Regions from separate parts of the Halomonas sp. V046 genome, predicted to be linked through region 3. Evidence: predicted binding sites of a transcription regulator. Region 3 holds the regulator's gene; each other region holds the start of a gene.
The links. Region 3 encodes sigma-54, which starts transcription at its own class of promoters, with help from an activator protein. Its sites were predicted from a motif close to TGGCACNNNNNTTGCTNT; they were not measured.
Positions count from the first base shown of each region.

Region 1: the regulator sigma-54 is predicted to act here: its motif matches at 1,524-1,541, upstream of speB (agmatinase).
Region 2: the regulator sigma-54 is predicted to act here: its motif matches at 3,146-3,163, upstream of glnA (glutamate--ammonia ligase).
Region 4: the regulator sigma-54 is predicted to act here: its motif matches at 1,864-1,881, upstream of ACUN9Y_RS10975 (nitrate reductase).

Region 1 is NZ_JBQXYF010000013.1:137,537-142,614, reverse strand. Features, by position in the region: gene ACUN9Y_RS17625 (sigma-54 interaction domain-containing protein) at 1-1,352, opposite strand, end outside; gene speB (agmatinase) at 1,651-2,601, shown strand; gene ACUN9Y_RS17615 (YjiH family protein) at 2,683-4,068, shown strand; gene ACUN9Y_RS17610 (HD domain-containing protein) at 4,137-4,787, shown strand; gene ACUN9Y_RS17605 (5-guanidino-2-oxopentanoate decarboxylase) at 4,940-5,078, shown strand, end outside.
Region 2 is NZ_JBQXYF010000010.1:2,112-7,189, forward strand. Features, by position in the region: gene glnL (nitrogen regulation protein NR(II)) at 1-419, opposite strand, end outside; gene ACUN9Y_RS14395 (DUF4124 domain-containing protein) at 684-1,349, opposite strand; gene glnA (glutamate--ammonia ligase) at 1,559-2,965, opposite strand; gene ACUN9Y_RS14405 (hypothetical protein) at 3,486-4,001, shown strand; gene typA (translational GTPase TypA) at 4,173-5,078, shown strand, end outside.
Region 3 is NZ_JBQXYF010000004.1:46,623-51,700, forward strand. Features, by position in the region: gene rapZ (RNase adapter RapZ) at 1-497, opposite strand, end outside; gene ptsN (PTS IIA-like nitrogen regulatory protein PtsN) at 552-1,037, opposite strand; gene hpf (ribosome hibernation-promoting factor, HPF/YfiA family) at 1,044-1,352, opposite strand; gene ACUN9Y_RS06250 (RNA polymerase factor sigma-54) at 1,623-3,041, opposite strand; gene lptB (LPS export ABC transporter ATP-binding protein) at 3,319-4,044, opposite strand; gene lptA (lipopolysaccharide transport periplasmic protein LptA) at 4,041-4,577, opposite strand; gene lptC (LPS export ABC transporter periplasmic protein LptC) at 4,577-5,078, opposite strand, start outside.
Region 4 is NZ_JBQXYF010000007.1:88,541-93,618, forward strand. Features, by position in the region: gene ACUN9Y_RS10965 (CmpA/NrtA family ABC transporter substrate-binding protein) at 1-844, opposite strand, end outside; gene ACUN9Y_RS10970 (ANTAR domain-containing response regulator) at 841-1,434, opposite strand; gene ACUN9Y_RS10975 (nitrate reductase) at 2,041-4,833, shown strand; gene cobA (uroporphyrinogen-III C-methyltransferase) at 4,784-5,078, shown strand, end outside.

The DNA of each region.
Region 1 (5,078 bases), on a different contig from region 3:
TCCTTGAGACCTTCGTCAGTGCGCAGCGTGGCGTCCTGGCCATCGCATGCGTCGGCCGAGAACGGTTCATCCCGGTGTGGCGACGACTCGTCCCGGTGTGGCGGCGGCGCTGACTGGTGTGGCGGCGGCGCTGACTGGTGCCGTTCAGGCGTCCCTTGCGCCGTGGTCAATAGCGTCTCGCGGCCGCGAATGACGTCCTCGGCGGCGGACAGCCAGGCGCGCTCCAGGGCGTTCTCCAGCTCACGCACATTGCCCGGCCAATCCCGGCCCATCAGCGCCTGCCACAGGTCCCTGCCGAGCATCTTGGTCTCACCGTAGCGCTCGTTGAGGCGCGCAAGCTGACGCTCGGCGAGCCCGGGAATGTCCTCGCGGCGCTCCCGGAGCGGCGGCAGGGTCACCGGAATGACGTTCAGTCGGTAGTACAGATCGAGACGAAACACGCCCTGCTCGACCCGCGCCGCCAGGTCCTGATTGGTCGCCACCACGAGGCGGAAATCAACCCGCCGCGAGGCGCTGTCGCCGAGCCGGGTCACGCGTCCGTCCTGGATGACCTTGAGCAACTTGGTCTGCACCGATAGCGGCAGCTCGCCGATTTCATCCAGAAACAGGGTGCCACCGGCGGCCTGCTCGATCAGGCCAACCCGGCCACCGGGGGCGGCCCCCGAGAAGGCACCCTGGCGATAGCCGAACATCTCGGACTCGAACAGGCTCTCGGGAATGGCCGCGCAGTTGACGTCGATGAAGGGCCCATCGGCCCGCGAGCTCCAGCGGTGCAGCTGCCTGGCGAAGGCGGTCTTGCCGACCCCGGACTCGCCGAGCATCAACACCGTGGCATCGGTCGGCGCGACCCGTTTCAGCAGCAAGGCCACCTCGCGCATCACTCGACTCTTGATTTCCAGGTCGCCGAGTTCGGCCTCCAGACACTCGCTGTCCTCTTGGCTGGCGAGGCGGCCCTTCAGATGCTCGCTAAAACGACGCTGCAGCAGCGAGTACTCCTGCTGCAGCAGCTGCAGGTCGGTGAGATCCATCGACCGGCTGACCACCGCCACCAGTCGCTCGCCGTCGAACACCGGGTGGGCCTGAGCGATCACCCGGCGCCCGGTACCGGTGTGCTGCACCACCTGAGCCGGCTCGCCGCTGCGAATCACTTCGAGGCTCACCGACGGCTTGAGCACGCCATCGGCCACCAGCGCCTGCACGGTTGTCGCGCACAGCTCCTCCCGCGACATGCCGTACACCGCGGCCGCACCGGGGCTGACATCACGAATGCCACCGTCCGGTGCGACGATGAAGAAGTGATCGTGGGCGGTGTCGATGATGGTCTGCAGGATAAGGGCGTCGGTCGTGCTCATGCTGTCGATCCAAAAATGCATCATTGATCCACGAGTGTATCACCAGCGCCGTCGCAGTGATCCATTGTTGGATCAATCGGCTGTGCTGGCCCACGGCCGTGCTGCCCCGGGGGCATCTGGGGCCAGAAAATCCGCGACCCGATTAGCCTTTCGTCTAAGATTGAACAATGATGGCACGCCGCCTGCTTACTCCCTGTCAGGACTCGTCAACAGGCGAGCGAAGGGTCCAGAGTTCAAGGGCCCAGCACGCGACCACCGCCACCAGGCCGTGACGACTCAGACACAGCAGGGAGACAGCATGAGCGACTTCAACCAACCCTTGGGCGGCAACGAGATGCCGCGCTTCGGCGGCCCCGCCACGATGATGCGCCTGCCGACCCAGACCGACGCCAAGGGCCTGGACGCCGCCTTCATCGGCATTCCCATGGATATCGGCACGTCCAATCGCCCGGGCACGCGTCTCGGCCCGCGTCAGATTCGCGACGAATCGCGCATGCTGCGGCCGTACAACATGGCGACCCGCGCCGCCCCCTTCGACAGCCTGCAGGTGGCCGACATCGGCGACGTTCCGATCAACACCTTCAACCTGCCGAAGAACCTCGACATCATCACCGAGTTCTACACCAAGGTGCTGGCCGAAGGCTGCGTTCCGCTGACCCTGGGGGGGGACCACACCCTGACCTGGCCGATCCTGCGCGCCATCGCCAAGAAGCACGGCCCGGTCGGCCTGATCCACATCGATGCCCATGCCGACGTCAACGAGCACATGTTCGGCGAAGAGGTGGCCCACGGCTGCCCGTTCCGGCGCGCCCAGGAAGAAGGCCTGCTGGACGCCAACCGAGTGGTGCAGATCGGCCTGCGCGGCACCGGTTACGCCGCCGAGGATTTCGACTGGTGCCGCGAGCAGGGCTTCCGCGTGGTCCAGGCCGAGCAGTGCTGGTACAAGTCATTGGCGCCGCTGATGGCGGAGGTACGCGAGCAGATGGGCGACGGCCCGGTGTACATCTCGTTTGACATCGATGGCCTCGACCCGTCCGTGGCGCCGGGTACCGGTACCGTGGAAATGGGCGGCCTGACCGCTCAACAAGGCCTCGAGATCGTCCGCGGCGCGGCCGGCCTCAACGTGGTCGGTGGCGACCTGGTAGAGGTCTCCCCGCCCTACGACACCAGCGGCAACACGGCACTGATGGGCGCTACCCTGCTCTACGAAATGCTCTGTGTGCTCCCGGGCGTCGAAAGCCGCGACTAGCCACTCGTCGACACCCACCACGCCCCTTCCGAGGGTGCCCCTGGAGGGCACCCCACACTACAAGACCAACGAGTGCTTCCCATGTCTTCCCAACTGCATTCCGCCGACGCCATCAGCACCGAGGGCAAGCCGCTCAGCACCCACGGCCTGATCAAGTTCCTGGTGCCCTCGATCCTTGGCATTCTGCTGTTTCTGGTGCCCTTCTCCGTGGGCGATTCGATCAACATCGGCATGGGCCTGGCCGCCGACTGGCTCAAGGCCAGCCTCGGTGACAGCCTGCCGGCCATCGCCGTCGTCGTCCTGTGCCTCTCGCTGGTACTGACGCTGGTGGTCAAATTGGCCAAACCGGGCTGGGCCCGACAGGGCGCGCTGCATGAGCTGTTCGACGTGGCCCCGCTGTGGGTCGGGATGCGTGCCCTCGGTGCTGCATTCGCGCTGATGACCTACTTCCAGGTCGGCCCCGAATTCATTACCGCGTCCTTCACCGGTGGCGTGATGCTCAATGACCTGGCCCCGGTGCTGCTGACGTTCTTCTTCTTCGCCGCCATCCTGTTGCCGTTTCTGGTCGACTTCGGCTTCATGGAATTCATCGGCAGCCTGGTGCGCACGCCCTTTCGCAAGATCTTCGGCCTGCCCGGGCGCAGCGCCATCGATGCCACGGCCTCCTGGATGGGCTCCGGCACCGTGGGCGTGCTGATCACCACCCAGCAGTACGAGCAGGGCTACTACAACTGCCGCGAAGCCTCGGCGATCGCCACCAACTTCTCCATCGTCTCCATCGCCTTCGCGCTGCTGGTGACAAGCTTCATCGGCATCAACCACCTGTTCGTGCCGTTCTACCTGACCGTGGTGGTCGCCGGCCTGGTCGCGGCGGTGATCGTGCCGCGCCTGCCGCCCCTGTCGCGCAAGCCGAACACCTACTATGAACCTGTCGGCTGCCGTATCCAGGAAGAAAACACCGGCTCCCAGAACCTGCTGCGCTATAGCCTCGGTCTCGCCGTGGCCCGCGCCGAGACCGCACCGGGGCCGGCCAAGCTTGCCCGGGTCGCGCTGTTCAACGTCGCCGACATCTTCTTCGGCCTGCTGCCGCTGGTTATCGCCATCGGTACCGTCGCCCTGGTGCTGGCGGAGTTCACACCGCTGTTCACCTGGTTGTCCTATCCGATGGTGCCGGTGCTCGAGTGGATGGGCCTGCCGGAAGCCGAAGCCGCGGCGCCGGCGACCCTGGTCGGCTTCGCCGACATGTTCCTCCCGGCGGTGCTGGCCAGCGACATCGAGAGCGAACTGACCCGTTTCGTCATCGCCTGCCTGTCGCTGACCCAACTGATCTATATGTCCGAGATCGGCGCCCTGCTGCTGAAGTCCAAGATCCCGCTCAAGCTGTGGGAGCTGGTGGCGATCTTCCTGCTGCGCACCGCCATCACCCTGCCGATCATCGTGGTCATGGGCCACTGGCTGGTGGGCTAAGCCCGCCCGACCGGTCGGGTCCGGGCCCCGTCGACGGGACCCGGACCGGCCCACAAGGAGACACCACCATGAGCCTCGACGCCACCACTGCCCACGCCGCCGGCAAGGCCGCGTTCACCCGCATCGACGAGAGTACCCGTGAAGACTGGGCGGTCATCGCCGCCCACGACCACGACTACCTGGCGGGGCTGGCCGACACCGTGCTTGCCACGCTCGAACGTCTCGGCGAAGGCCACCAGCCCTACCAGATCACCCGGCTCGAGCACTGCCTGCAGACCGCGACTCGGGCAGAACACGCCGGCGCCGACGAAGAAATCATCGTCGCCGCCCTGCTTCACGATATCGGCGACGAACTGGCGCTGTTCGACCACGCCGAATACGCCGCCTCGATTCTAAGGCCCTTCGTCAGCGAGAAAACCCACTGGATCGTCAAGCACCACGACGTCTTCCAGGGGCACTACTACTGGGACAAGGTCGGCGGCGACAAGGACGCCCGGGAGCGCTTCAGGGGCCACCCCTGGTTCGCCGACGTCGAGGCCTTCTGTCGCGACTGGGACTGCCCATCTTTCGACCCGGCGTACCCGACCCGGGAGCTCGATCATTTCGCGCCCATGGTGCGGCGAATCTTCGCCCGCAAACCCTTCAGCGTGGTGGCCGATCCGTACGCGCCTCAGGCCAGCGTGACCACGACGACGAAAACGCCAAGCGCCAGCGAGTAGTGCGGCGGCTCATCCGTCGCCAGCCACCTGCGCTATCGGCATCACTACCGGCATCACTATCGGCATCACTATCGGCATCGTTATCGCCACCGCTATCGGCACAGCTATCGCCATCGATAGCGTCCCTCCGCCAACCACCAAGGAACCCGCTCATGACCTGCGCCGAACTGCTGATCCGTCTGCTGCGCGACACCTACGCCACCGACACCGTGTTCGGCATTCCCGGCGTTCACACCATCGAGCTGTATCGCGGCCTGGAAGGTGGTGACAACGGCGGCCTTCGCCACGTTA
Region 2 (5,078 bases), on a different contig from region 3:
CCCAGCGGGTTCTTGACCTCATGGGCGAGGCCCCGGGCCAACACCTTGATGGTCTCCTGGCGGGTCTGCAGGGCTTCTTCACGAGAGATGCGCAGCAGCCGGTCACGCGGCTCCATTTCCAGCAACAGCTCATCCGCGGACAACGGCGTCACGGTGTAGTCCACGGTCAGCGCCTCACCGCCGCCGACCACCAGCCTGGCCTCTCGCTGGGTATAAGGATGCAGGGCATCACGGGCCTTGGACAGCACCTCCGCGATGTCCTCTTCGCCAGCCACCAGCGGCGGCAGCGGCTGGTCCTGAACGCGACTGAGACTGATCGCCAGCAGCGACTCGGCGGCCGGATTCATCCAGCTGATGCGCAACTCGCCGTCCAGCAACAGTACGGCGGTGGTGAGATGTTCGATGATGCCTGGCGTCATGGCGTGGACCCAAAGAAAGAAAAACCAACCCCGTAGGCGATGACCGGCACCCAGAGGACGCAGCCGGCAGCTAGATACCGTGGCCCGCGTGGCGGCCTGAATCAGACACACTCGCCGCAGTATGCTGCAAGAAGCGGGCCAGGCGACCAGACCGCCGCACGGCCACGCCGGCGGTGTCATTGCACCATCATAGTGCACCGCAATGGTGCAGCCCTAGGCCAATTGCCTCAACATGCGCCGCGGACGAGAGACGAACGCCCGATGTCAGGGCACGCCGGGCAGACTAGGGATCGTTGGGGGGGCGGGGCGCAAGGGGTTGGCGGGCAGCAGGCGGCTGGCACGCTGGACATGCAGGCGAATCTCGTCGCTTTGCTGAAGCAGGCGGCCATCGGCGTCGGTCAGCACCAGCTTCAAGCGATGCTCGCCGCGGGAAAGCCCACTGAGCTGACGCGGCTCGACGCCGCCTGGCGTATCAGACATCGGTCGATCATCGATCAGCAAGCGCAAACGATGACGAGGCGCCAGCGGGGGCTCCACGGCGACACGCACGCTGACCTCGCCGGCCGCGCCGGTGGGCAGCACGCTGCCATCCGCCGGCGCGGTGATCGCCACGATGTCGTAGGGCACGCCCACCGATGGCGGCCGCGTCATCGACGGGGAAGACGTCACCTGCTCGGCGGGGATGCCCAGCCCCGCGTCGGCGGCACCGCGAAGCGGCACTATCGTCACCGGCGCCAGGTTCACCGCTTGGCCTCCCTTGTCGGGATCATCGGTGTACAACACGCTGCCATCGGCAGCGCGGGTTCGATAGACCGTCTGCGCGCTGACGTCGACAGGCAGGACGATCGTCGCGACGAGGAACCAGACGCAAAGCATCTGGCGCCGACGTGCGGGAGCGGAACAGGACGAACACACAGACAGGCAGGTCATCGGGATATCCGAGAAGACGATCTCGTCAGCATGCCGCGGTGGCCTCGGCCGGCCAAGATGGCAGGTTGCCGCGCCTCGAGCCGGCCAAGGCGCGGCTCGCGCACGGTCCCGATGACATCCAGACACGAACAGGCCCCGCATCGGCGGGGCCTGTCATCGGATCGGTGGCAGCACCGATCCGTCTGGGGCGACGCCCCTGTTTGCCGTGATCAGCAGCTGTAGTACATATCGAACTCGATCGGGTGAGTCGTCATGCGAATCCGCTCGACGTCCTCGGACTTGAGCTCGATGTAGGCATCGATCATGTCGTCGGTGAAGACGCCCCCTTCGGTCAGGAAGGTGCGATCTTCGTCGAGGGCTGCCAGGGCCTGGTCGAGGCTCTCGGCCACGGTCGGGATGGCCTTGCCTTCTTCCGGCGGCAGGTCATACAGATTCTTGTCCATGGCGTCGCCAGGGTGAATCTTGTTCTTGATGCCGTCGATGCCCGCCATCAGCAGCGCCGCGAAGCTCAGGTAAGGGTTGGCGGTCGGGTCCGGGAAGCGGACTTCGACGCGCTTGCCCTTGGGGCTTGCGGTGTACGGAATACGGATGGACGCGGAACGGTTACGGGCGCTGTAGGCCAGCATGACCGGTGCTTCGAAGCCCGGCACCAGACGCTTGTACGAGTTGGTCGAGGCATTGGTGAAGGCATTCAGGGCACGCGCATGCTTGATGATGCCGCCGATGTAGAACAACGCCATCTCGGACAGACCGGCATATTCATCACCGGCGAACTGGTTGGTGCCATCTTTCCAGAAAGACTGGTGAACGTGCATGCCACTGCCGTTGTCGCCGACCAGCGGTTTGGGCATGAAGGTCGCGGTCTTGCCGTAGGCGTGGGCCACGTTGTGGATCACGTACTTCATTTCCTGCACTTCGTCGGCCTTCTTGACCAGGGTGTTGAACTTGACCCCGATTTCGTTCTGGCCGGCGTTGGACACTTCGTGGTGGTGCACTTCGACGCTCTGGCCGATGGCCTCGAGGGTGTTGCACATGGCGCCACGAATGTCATGGAAGCTGTCGACCGGGGGCACCGGGAAGTAGCCACCCTTGACCCGCGGACGGTGGCCCAGGTTGCCGCCTTCCACGGCGCGATCGGTAGACCAGGCGCCCTCTTCGGAGCTGATCTTGTACATCGAGCCTTCGATATCTGACTTCCAATGCACCTCATCGAAGATGAAGAACTCGGGCTCCGGACCGAAGAAGGCGGTATCACCCAGGCCGGTGGACTGCAGATAGGCCTCGGCACGCTTGGCGATGGAGCGCGGATCACGCTCGTAACCCTGCATGGTGGCCGGTTCGATGATGTCGCAGCGCAGAATCAGGGTCGTGTCTTCGGTGAACGGGTCAAGGAAGGCGGTGCCGTCTTCCGGACGCAGGATCATGTCGGACTCGTTGATGCCTTTCCAGCCGGAAATGGAGGAGCCATCAAACATCTGACCGTTTTCAAAAAACTCTTCGTCCACATCACGCGCAGGAATGGTGACGTGTTGCTCCTTGCCGGCGGTGTCGGTGAAGCGCAGGTCGATCCACTTCACATCATGTTCTTCAATCAGGGCGAGTGTCTTGTCTGACATGTGGTCCTCCACGTTGAGCTTGTTGCGTGACTCGAGTCTTCGACGGCTCGGCGACCCACGGCCACCGACGCCAATAGAGGGATGACCCTCGGCACAAAAGGGTTACCGCGATCTGTTGTAGCACGCCGCCCGGCGACTGCCCATGGCAGCGTGCGCGGCAAGATGACTCTAGTCACGTCAAATGCAGCTTGCGTGCCATGCCTGCACCAAGCTGGCAAAAAACAAATTCAGGCTGTTGATTTATAGACCAATATATTTTTCAAAGGATGCGCCATGATGAACCATACTGCTAGCAGCGGCACATTTTGACGGGCACGAGGCACTTGTTTTGCTCTTTCATGGTGCGAGATCACTTATTGTGCACAAAAACAGTGCAATCTGCTGCGTTTCAGGATGACTCCCCCAAATAGGGCGCCGACCGCATGCCGAACTGGAACCAAATGCAACGTAAAGATACACTTTATTACGTTGCCTCCGACCACCGCCCAGTGGCCGGCGCCACCCGCCATGGAGTGTCGTCGTGTACATCAGCTTGATCATTGATGCCAGATCCGCCGGCAAGGGACTGCCTCGACTGCTCGTGCAGGCCCGACGGTTGACGTCGTCGTACGCCGGCCACTGCGAAATATTGGTCGCCGACGATGACGCCGTCGCGCTTCTGGATATCGATATTCCCTCTCACCTGGCCCGCGTCGTCGGCTGCCTGCCGGCCCCCCTTGGCCGGCGCCTGAACATGGCCGCTTCCCACAGCCATGGGCGCATGCTCGGCTTCTGCCAGGGCAGCCTCGACAACGCCTGGATCGAGCGCATGCTGATGGCGGCCAAGCAGGGCACCAGCTCGGTGGTAAGGCCGCCACGCACCTGCATGCTCAGCTGGGCACGCTGGCAGCGGCGAGACACTCGTGGACTGGGCGTCGAGCGCACCTGGTTCGACCGCCTCGGTGGCTTCGATCCCGCGCTGGATCAACGCGCCATCGAGGATCTGGCCGTGCGGCTCAAGGCCTGTCGCGCCGAAATCATTACCCAACGGGCCTGAAAAGGTCGAAACTGGCGCCAACGTCCCCATGTACGCCGTGCGCACCTGCTCGCAGGTGCTTGAAACTTGGCGATCTTGCCGAACAAGGTCGAGATAACTGCGGACAACGCTGGTAGCCGTCGCGGCCCTGGCCCTATAATGCTGCCCCACTTTTTCCAGCAGGATCCCGTCGTGATCGAGAATCTTCGCAACATTGCCATCATCGCTCACGTCGACCACGGCAAGACCACCCTGGTCGACAAGCTACTCAGCCAGTCCGGCACTCTGGACCGCAAGGCCGAGGGCCAGGAACGCATCATGGACTCCAACGACCAGGAGAAGGAACGCGGCATCACCATCCTGGCCAAGAACACGGCGATCCGCTGGACTTCTCCCGACGACCAGAACTACCACATCAATATCGTGGACACCCCTGGACACGCCGACTTCGGCGGTGAAGTCGAGCGCGTCATGTCCATGGTCGACTCGGTCCTGCTGTTGGTGGACGCCGTCGATGGCCCCATGCCGCAGACCCGCTTCGTGACCCAGAAGGCCTTCGACCAAGGCCTGCGCCCGATCGTCGTGGTCAACAAGATCGACCGCCCCGGCGCGCGTCCGGACTGGGTCATCGACCAGATCTTCGACCTGTTCGACAACCTCGGCGCCAGCGACGAGCAGCTCGACTTCCCGATCATCTACTGCTCTGCCCTCAACGGCATCGCCGGGCCTGAGCCCGACCAGCTGGCCGAGGACATGACGCCGATGTTCCAGTCCATCGTCGACATCGTCGAGCCGCCCAAGGTCGAACTCGATGGCCCGCTGCAGATGCAGATCTCCGCACTGGACTACTCCAGCTACGTCGGCGTCATCGGCCTTGGCCGCATTACCCGCGGCTCCGTATCGCCGAACCAGCAGGTCACGGTCATCAGCAAGGAAGGCCAGACCCGCCGCGGCAAGATCGGCCAGGTCATGACCCACATGGGCCTCGAGCGCGTCCAGACCGACAAGGCCACCGCCGGCGACATCGTCTGCATCACTGGCGTCGACAGCCTGGCCATCTCCGACACCATCTGTGACCCGGCCGCCGTCGAGGCGCTG
Region 3 (5,078 bases):
GTCAGGGTCATCTCGGCGGCGCTGTGTCCGGCGACCTGATCGGCGATTCGGCCGCGCAGCTCGTGGACCGACAATCGCGTGGTGTCGATCAGCAGGTCGGCGAGGTCGCGGATGCCGGTGAGTGCCTGCTCTTCGGAGTCGATGGCCTCGGCCAGGGTCAATTGCGTGTTGCGCGTCAAGGGGTGCCGACGCCGGGTATGGGAATAGCGTTCGAGGAGCACGCGGGCATCGCTGGTCAAATAGACGACCTGGCAGTCGATGGCGCTGCGCTTAAGATCGGCCAGCAGACCCGGAAAGCGCTTGAGCGCCTCCGGCAGGTTGCGGGCGTCGATACTGACGGCGATGCGGCGCGAATGGCCGTTTTCCAACTCCTCGACCAGTGCGCCCAGTAGCATCGCCGGGAGGTTGTCGATGGCGTAGAAGCCGAGATCCTCAAGGGCCTGCAGGGCAATCGACTTGCCCGAGCCGGAACGGCCGCTGATGATCACGAGCTGCATGGCATCTTTCTCCTGGTCGAAGCGGGCCCGGTCGGGCGCCGCGACGCGGCCTGCTCAGCCGCTGACGTCGTTGTCGGGGGCGTGGTGATGGATGGCTTGCTGCAAGCGCTCGTGCAGTTCGCGTTGGGAACTGGCGTGACGCAAGCGCTGGCGAGTCTCGGCATCGTTCATCACGCCGGCGACCTGACCGAGCAACGCAAGGTGGGCGTCGTCGGCCTCCTCGGGCACCAGCAGCACGAAGACCAGGTCGACGGGTTCGCCGTCGATGGCGTCGAAGTCGATGGGCTCGGCGAGCTTGAGAAAGCCGCAGATCGGCGCCTTGCAGTGCGGGCTGCGGGCATGGGGAATGGCGACGCCATTGCCGATGCCGGTGCTGCCCAGGCGCTCTCGGCCAATCAAGCGGCTGAAGACTTCCTGGCTATCCAGGCTAGGGGTGTTTTGCGCGATGAAGGTGCTGAAAAACTCCAGCACCCTCTTCTTGCTGCCTCCCGGCACATCGTAGAGCGTGCGCTCGGGAGGAAGAATGGCGTCCAGTGTCATGAGGGATCAGCGAATGCCGGCGCCTTGGGCGCGGGCCTGTGATTTTTCCTTATGCTTGACCAACTGGCGATCCAGCTTGTCGGCAAGCGCGTCAATGGCGGCATACATGTCAATGTCCGTGGCATCCGCATGCAGGTCGGCGCCGGCGGCGTGAAGCGTGCAGGCGGCGAGCTGGCGTTCTTTTTCGACGGAGAGAGTCACCTGAACGTTGGTAATATTATCGTAGTGACGCTCAACGCGAGCGAGCTTCTCCTGTACATAGTCACGCAGGGGGTCGGTCAGTTCCACATGATGGCCAGTGATATTGACTTGCATGACACGCTCCTTGCTCTTGCGGGTGATGGCTCGATTGTAACCCTTTTTCCGATCCTGCAAACCCCCTGTCATCCACTCGTCAAAATTGCCCGGCAATGGCGTTTTTTCAAGGGGTTGTGCTTTTGTGGCAAGTGGGCTATAGGCGCTCGGCCGGTGCCTGGCTGACCGCTGGTTGGTACCGGAAGGGAGCATCGTCCAGGGCGATACGCAACGCTCGACAAGCGTCAGGGCGGCGCATCTTTTCCGGGGTGGGTGGCCTTTCCCTGCCCGTCACCGCAACCGCTTGCGCTCGCTGGAAGAGCGGATGTTCATCGCTTCGCGGTACTTCGCCACGGTACGCCGTGCCACGTTGACGCCATCTTCGGCCAGCAGGTCGACCAGCTTGCTGTCGGAGAGTGGCTTGCGTGGAGGCTCATCGTGAATGAGCTTCTTGATCCTGGCTCGGATGGCGGTGCTGGAATGGGCATCGCTACCGCCGTCGCCACCCACCTGACTCGAGAAAAAGTACTTCAACTCGAAGACGCCCCGTGGGGTATGCACGAATTTCTGCGTTGTGACGCGGGAGATCGTCGACTCATGCATCTCCACCTTGTCGGCGATATCGGCGAGTATCAACGGTCTCATCGCGGCTTCCCCGTGGTCCAGGAAGTCGATCTGGCGGACCATGATCTCGCGCCCGACCTTGAGCAGCGTGTCGTTGCGGCTCGACAGGCTTTTCATCAGCCAGCGGGCTTCCTGGAGATGATCCTTGAGGAACTGGTTGTCCTGGCTCTTGTCGGCACGACGTATCAGGGCGGCGTAGTCGGGCTGGATGCGAAGCCTGGGCATGGCGTCGGGATTCAGCTCGACTTGCCAGCCCTCGCGGGTGTGTCGTACCACGAGATCCGGGATGACGTAGGTCGAGCCGCTGTCGCCGAAACCACTGCAGGGGCGAGGGTCGAGGCTGCGGATCAGGTCGATGACCGCATCGAGCTCGCTATCCTCGAGCCCGAGTCGGCGCTTGAGCAGGCGACGGTCGTCGCCTGCCAGGGCCTCCAGGAACTGGCGTACCAGTCGGCCGGCCTGAGGCAGCAAGGCCGTGTCGCGGGGCAGGGCGTCGAGCTGAAGCATCAGGCACTCGCGAAGGTCTCGGGCGAAGACGCCGGTGGGCTCGAAGCGCTGCAGGCGGGTCAATACGCCTTCCACTTCGATCAGCTCGAGATCGCCCAGGTCTTGGCGCTTGAGGCCCTCGTGAATGTCCTCGAGGGATTGGTCGAGATAGCCATCGGCGTTGGTCGCGTCGATCAGGCTCTCCGCGATCTGGACGTCGCGCGCCGCGATGTCGAGCATCGCCAGTTGCCAGAGCAGGTGGTCGTGCAACGACTGGCCGTCCGGCTGGCGCTCGAAATCCGGGCCCTCGCCACTGCCGGCCGGGGAGGTGCCCAGGTCCTGATAGGTATCCGACCAGTCACTGTCCACGGTCAACTCGCTCGGAATCTCGTCGGACCAGTCGTCGTCGGGCGCCTCCTTGACCGCTTGCTCGCCGAACTCGTCCTCGAGTTCGAGCATGGGGTTGGTCTCCAGCGCCTGCTGGATTTCCTGACGCAGATCCAGAGTGGAAAGCTGCAGCAGGGCGATCGCCTGCTGCAGTTGGGGAGTCATGGTGAGCTGGGTGCCGACACGCAGTTGCAGCGACGCCTTCAAGGACATGCGGATAATCCACTCGACTTACGGAAAGGTCCACCCTAGCCCCCAGTGCTTGACCATGCAAGGCTCTTGCCAACATAAGATGTTAACGCAAGGAAGTGCGTGGTCGAGATCAGAGACGTTGCCCAATGCGGAGCACCCGGGCGGTCTCCCGCGGGGGCTCGCAAAGCCTCGCCGAGGCGCGCCAGAGGAGGCTTCGTGGCGGGGGAGAGGCGTTATTCGGCCGACAGGATCCGGCGTGGCGCTTGGTACCACACCGTCGTCGCGGCCCCGGCGGTTGTCAGAGCCTGAAGTTCTCGCCGAGGTAGACTTCCTTGACCTTCTGGTTGGCGAGAATGGCATCGGCGCCGCCTTCGGCGATGATCTGGCCGTCACCGACGATATAGGCATGATCGCAGATGTCCAGCGTATCGCGGACGTTGTGATCGGTGATCAGGACACCAATGTCGCGAGCCTTGAGCTGGCGAATGATGGTCTTGATCTCACCCACCGAGATCGGGTCGACGCCGGCGAAGGGTTCATCGAGCAGAATAAAGGCGGGTTCCGTGGCCAGCGCTCGAGCGATCTCGACCCGTCGACGCTCACCGCCAGACAGGCTCATGCCTGGATTGTCGCGAATGTGAGTCACGTGAAAATCCTCGAGCAGCTGCTCGAGGCGCGACTCGCGGCCGCCGCGATCCAGATCCTTGCGTGTCTCGAGAATCGCCATGATGTTGTCGGCCACCGACAGCTTGCGAAAGATCGAGGCTTCCTGGGGCAGGTAGCCGATGCCGGCAAGGGCCCGTTCGTGCATGGCGGCGCGGCTCAGGTCCTGGTCATCGATGGTGACCGTGCCCGCATCGGCGCGCACCAGGCCGACGATCATGTAGAAGGAAGTCGTCTTGCCGGCCCCGTTGGGTCCGAGCAGGCCGACGATGCTGCCTTGGGCGATGGACAGGCTGATGTCCTGGACCACGCGGCGACGCTTGTAGCTCTTGGCCAGGTGGCGGGCGTGAAGTGTCTTCATTGGCTGCCTTGCTGCTCCGGCTCCAGGGTCATGCGAATGCGCTGGGTACCATCGACGCCCTCGGCGCTGGAGCGAGCCTGTACCACACGGCGATCGAGAAAGTACTCGAGGTAGGCACCATCGAAGGTGTCGTTGGCCTTGTGCAGCTCGGCCTCATTGATCAGCTCCATGCGCCGCTCTGCGACGTGGTAGATCACCGTACGTCCCCAGCCTTTGACCACCGGTTCTTCGGGAGAGGGTTTCTGTTCGAGGTAGGCGCGCTGGCCGGTGGCCGTCGCCCGGGTCAGCTGTCCTTGGTCGTTGCGCTGGATCTCTACCCGGTTGCCGGTGAGGATCATGCTGCCCTGGACAATACGAACGTCGCCCGTATAGACGGCCGTGCCGGCACGATCGTCGAGATCGAGGCGATCGGCTTCGACCTGAATCGGGGCGCTGCGGTCACTTTCCAGGGCGAAGACAGAGGGGCTGGCGAGGCCGGCGGCCAGGCCTGCTCCCAGGCATAGGGAGAGCAGGTGGGCGGGTCGCAATCGCATCATTGAGCAGACTCCTCTTGGGGTTTGGGCGGATGGTAGCCGGTCACATTGTCGGTCAGTCGGGCGCGGTTGTCATGGATCCAGGCGTCGAAGCGATCACCGACCATTTCCTGTGGGGGCTGGCGCAGCACGGCCCGGGTCTCGCTCCAGGCGTGACCGTCGGTGTTGTCATAATGGAGAGTTTCGGTGTCCAGTCGCCATCGCTCGGCTGGCGCCTCCAGATGGGCATTGCCGGTCAGTGTCAGGGGGTTGCCGTCCGGACCCAGCACGCCTTGCTCGGCGCTGGCAAGCCAGTTCCTGCCGCTGTCATCGATCAGGGCGATATCGGGCGTCTCCAGGCGGGTGACATCATCCAGCGGGGTATGTACCAGGCGTGGTGTGTCGACGCGCTGGTGGGGCTGACCGTCGGCGTCGAAGCGCGTCAGGCGCGCATTTTTCAGGTAGTAGTCGGGCTCGCCCGCCTGATCCTTGGGGATCAGGTTCGGTACCGAAGCATCGTGT
Region 4 (5,078 bases), on a different contig from region 3:
GCGTCGCCGTCGGAACCTCATCGAGCCAGGCGGCGGTGGCGATCAGCGAGCGTATCAGCGCGTCCAAGGTGCCCGGGTAGCGCTTGGCCCAGGACGCGGTGACGCCGAGTACCTTCTCCGGATGTCCGGGCCACAGGTCGGCGCCAGTGGCGACGATGCGTCCCACGCCGTGATGCTCGGCCAGGCTCCCCCAGGGTTCGCCGACGCAGAAGCCATCGATCTGGCCGTCGCGCAGGGCGTCGACCATCCGCGGCGGCGGCAGGGCGACGAGCTCGACGCTGCTGTCCGGGTCGATGCCGCCACGACCCAGCCAATCACGCAGCTGAAAGTGCTGACACGACCAGGGATAGACCATGGCCAGCCGCGGTGGCGTGCCGCTGCCGTGGATCAGGTGCTCGGCCAGGGTCTCGCGCAGCCGGCGCGCGTTGGCGCCCGGATCTTGTGGGGCAGGAGGAGGCATGCCCTCGGCATAGCGATTGGACAGCACCAGGGTATTGCCCTGGGAGCCGAGCACCATCGGCGCCAGGGTTTCACAGGGCGCACGGGACAGGCCGAGGCTCATGGCCAGCGGCAGCGGGGCAAGCATATGGGCGCCGTCGAGCAGGCCGGCGGCGACCTTGTCGCGCAGGGTCGACCAGGCGTTCTCGCGTGACAGACTGACATCCAGTCCTGCGGCAGCGAAGAAGCCGCCTTCTCGGGCGGCCACCAGCAGGGCGGCATCGACTAGCGGGATGAAGCCCAGCGTCAGCGCCTCGAGTTCGGGCGGTCGGAAGGAGGCCCCTGCGGCCGTGATGGAGGTGCAGATCGCCGTGGCGGACGACGGCGTCGTCGGTGGTTGGTTCATTGTCCCTTCTCCAGGCGTTCGAGGATGTCGATCACGTTGGTGGCCACCTCATGGATGCGTTGGCCGCGGTCCATGGCCAGCTTGCGCAGCATGCGGTAGGCCTGCTGCTCGTCGCAGCTCTGATGCTTCATCAGCAGGCCCTTGGCGCGCTCGATACGCTTGCGTTCGGCGAGCTGATTGCGCGTTCGATCGAGCTCCTGACGCATGGACTGGAAGGACGCGAAGCGGGCGATGGCGACGTCCATGATCGCCTTGACTCGCCCGGGAACCAGGCCGTCGACCACGTAGGCACTGACGCCGGCCTTGAGCGCATCCTGCATCGAGTGCGGGTCGTGCTGGTCGGCGAAGAACACCACCGGGCGAGGGTTCTCGCGATTGAGCAAGGCCATGCTGTCCAGGGTGTCGCGATCGGGGGATTCCATGTCGATGATCACCACGTCCGGGCGATGGCGCGCGACCATGTCGTTGAGGCTGGCCGGGCTCGTCAGACGGCAGATGACCGCGTGGCCCTCGCCGGCCAATGCCTCTTCGATCATGGCGGCACGCACGATCTCGTCGTCGACCAGAAGCACTTTCAGGGGTTCGGGCATGGGCGTGACTCGTGGACTGGAGCTGGCCGACCGCCAGGGCGGTCGGGCGGTGCGGAAGATAGCGGAACGCTTGGGTCCTCGCGATGCCTAGTTGATGCAATAAGCTAATGCAATAAACTAATGCAACAGGTTTATGCAATAAGTGTTCCAGGTGTGGGCCGGCGAGCCACGGTCAAGCCGACGGCGCCTCGGCTGTGGGCACGCCCCTCATTGGGCGGGGACCTTGGACGCCTCCCCGCGACGCAGGGGAATGACGCCGGGGGCACGACGCCGGAAGGGGCGGCGGTGTTTGCTGCACCGCAGTGGTGCAGCCGACCTTGGTGCGCCGGAGCCATGGTGCACCAGGACCGGCGTGATCGCCGGTTCGCGCTGGCGGGACTCGTGAAGGGATCCCTGCCGGACGCCGTTTGGTCGCCACTTTCGCTAGCCTGGCACGTCTCTTGCTTTCCTGATGGGTAGATCAGGGGGAGCCAACGCCGGCTTCCACCGGCAACGACGCCCACCGGTCCTTGAGTGCTTGCCGCCGCCGCGGTGAGTCACCAGGACGGTGGGCGTCTTGCGTGGTGGCTCCCCCGCCACGCTATCAATGGCATCCAGGAGAGCGATATGGCTCAGTTGTGCAACGCCCGGGGCGAGCCGCGGTCAGACAGCGTCACCGCCTTGACCACCTGTCCCTATTGCGGGGTGGGCTGCGGGGTCAAGGCGCGCCTCGAGGCCGGGGTCGTGGTGGACGTCGAAGGCGATAGCGAGCATCCCGCCAACTACGGTCGCCTGTGCGTGAAGGGCTCGGCGCTGGCGGAGACGCTTGGCCACCACGGCCGCTTGACGCGCCCTCGGGTGGATGGCATCGAGGTCGACTGGGAGACCGCCCTGGACGCGGTCGGTGAGCGCCTTCAAGGTGTCCGTCACCGCCACGGCAACCAGGCCGTCGCCGGATACCTCTCGGGGCAACTGTTGACCGAGGACTACTACGCGGCCAATAAGCTGTTCAAGGGCTTTCTCGGCACGCCCCATCTGGATACCAATTCGCGGCTGTGCATGGCGTCGGCGGTGGCCGCCTACAAGCGCTCGTTCGGCGCCGACGCCGTACCCTGCAGCTACGAGGATCTGGAGGAGGCCGAACTGGTCGTGCTGGTCGGCTCCAACCTGGCCTGGAATCACCCGGTGCTGTTCCAGCGTCTGCGCGTGGCCAAGACCCGCAATCCGCTGATGCGCGTGGTGGTCATCGACCCACGCGTGACCGACAGCTGCGAGTTGGCCGATCTGTATCTGGGCATACGGCCCGGGTCGGATGCCCGCCTGTTCAACGGGCTGCTGGCCTTCATGGCGGATCGCAGGCGACTCGACAGGGTCTATCTGGACGCCTTCACCTCGGGCTTCGATGACGCCCTGGCGGCCGCGCGGGAGGGCGGCGGCGATATCGAGGCCGTGGCGGCGGACTGCGACGTCGACGCCGAGCGACTCGAGACCTTCTACTACTGGTTTGCCAGCCAACTGCACGTGGTGACGCTTTACTCCCAGGGCATCAATCAATCCACCAGCGGCACCGACAAGTGCCACGCGATCATCAACTGCCACCTGGCCGGCGGCAAGATCGGCCTGCCGGGTGCCGGACCCTTTTCCATCACCGGCCAGCCGAACGCCATGGGTGGGCGTGAGGTGGGCGGCCTGGCCAATCAGCTCGCCGCTCACATGGACTACGATGGCCCCGGCGCCATCGACCGGGTGACGCGCTTCTGGACCACCGATTCGCTGACCCCGACGTTGCCACAGGGGCCGGGCCACAAGGCGGTCGACCTGTTCGAGGCCATCGAGCGCGGCGAGATTCAGGCGCTGTGGATCATGGCGACCAATCCGCTGATCAGCCTGCCCGACGCCAACCGGGTGCGCGCCGCCATCGCCAAGTGCCCGCTGGTGATCGTCTCTGAGTGCATGGCGGACACCGACCTGGTCGAGCTCGCCGATATCGTGCTACCGGCCAGCGGCTGGTCGGAGAAGGACGGCACCGTGACCAACTCCGAGCGGCGCCTGTCTCGACAGCGCGGGTTGATGCCCCCTCCCGGTGAGGCTCGCCACGACTGGTGGATCATCGCGCGGGTGGCCGAGCGCCTGGGGTACGGTGAGGCCTTCGCCTATGCGCACCCGAGCGAGATCTTCACCGAGCACGCGGCGCTCTCCGGCTTCGAGAACGACGCCGAGCATCAGCGCCGGCTGTTCGATATCTCGGCGTTGGCCGGGCTTGATCGTGCCGGCTATGACGCCCTGGCGCCGATCCAGTGGCCGGTGACCCGGGAGTCCCCGCAGGGCACTGCGCGGCTGTTCGAGGACGGGCGCTTTGCCACCCCCGACGGCCGGGCTCGGCTGTGGCCGGTGACGCCGAGGGCGCCCGAGCAGCCGCTGACCGAGGCCTACCCACTGCGCCTGAACAGCGGACGGGTGCGCGATCAGTGGCACACCATGACCCGCACCGGGCGCGCTCCGCGCTTGATGAACCATCGCGCCGAGCCCTTCGTCGAGGTCCACGAGGCCGACGCCGAGGCCCTCGGCCTCCTCGACCAGGGCCTGGCACGGATCAGCGCCGCCGGCGGCGAAATGCGAGCCCGGGTACGGGTCTCACCGGCGCAGCGCCGGGGCGAAGTGTTCGTGCCGATCCACTGGACCGATCGTTTCAGCCTGGCGGCGCGGGCGGGGAGCCTGTTTGCTGCCTTCACCGACCCGCTGTCGGGTCAACCCGAATCCAAGCATGGCGCGGTGGCGCTTACGCCCTTGCCGAGCGCCTGGGAAGCGACCCTGGTCATGGCGACCGATCTTGCGACGCCAGAGATTGCCGCGCAGGCGTGTGCCGATACCGCCTACTGGACCCGGGTGCCACTGGTCGCTGGTGAGCGCTGGCAGCTCGCCGGTGATCCGCGGCTCGCCACTCGCGACTGGCTGGTCTGGCTCGATGCGACCCTGCCGGTGGCGGCGGGGCCGGTGGCCCATGACCCGGCAAGCGGCCGCCTGCGTGCCGCCGGCATCGAGCATGGCCGGCTGCGCTGGTGGCTGATGGTCGCGCCGGTCGGTGAGTTGCCGGGCCTTGGCTGGGTCTGTGAACGACTGACCGAGGCCGCCGCCGGGGGCGTACTGAGCGCCGAGCAGCGCCGCCGGGTGCTGGCGGGCTGTGACGATGGTGCGGCGGACCAGGGGCCCGTCGTGTGCAGCTGCCATCAGGTCGGGCGCAACGCCATTGTCACGGCCATTCGCGGCGGCGACGACAGCGTCGAGGCCCTCGGCGCCCGGCTCGCCTGTGGCACCCAGTGCGGTAGCTGTGTTCCCGAATTGAAATCCCTGCTTGAAGAGGAGAAGAGCCATGCGCGTACCGGCTCCCGCGACGTCTCGCCCCATGCCCAGCCAGCCTGATATCGCCAGCGCCAGCGCCAGGCCCACGGCGCCGAAGGCGTCGGGTCGGCTTTCGACCTGGATGGTGCGGGGCGCTTTGGTGCTCGCCTCGGCGCTTGCACGGCTGGCTCAGGATGCGCTGGCTCGGGATGTACAGGGGCCGCTGGAGCGGCGCCTCGGTGGTGGTCGCCAGGGCAGCGATCGGGCGGCGCCGTCTGAGTGGGGAGACGCTGGCGATCGTCAGCCCCGCGGTAGCGTGTCTCTGG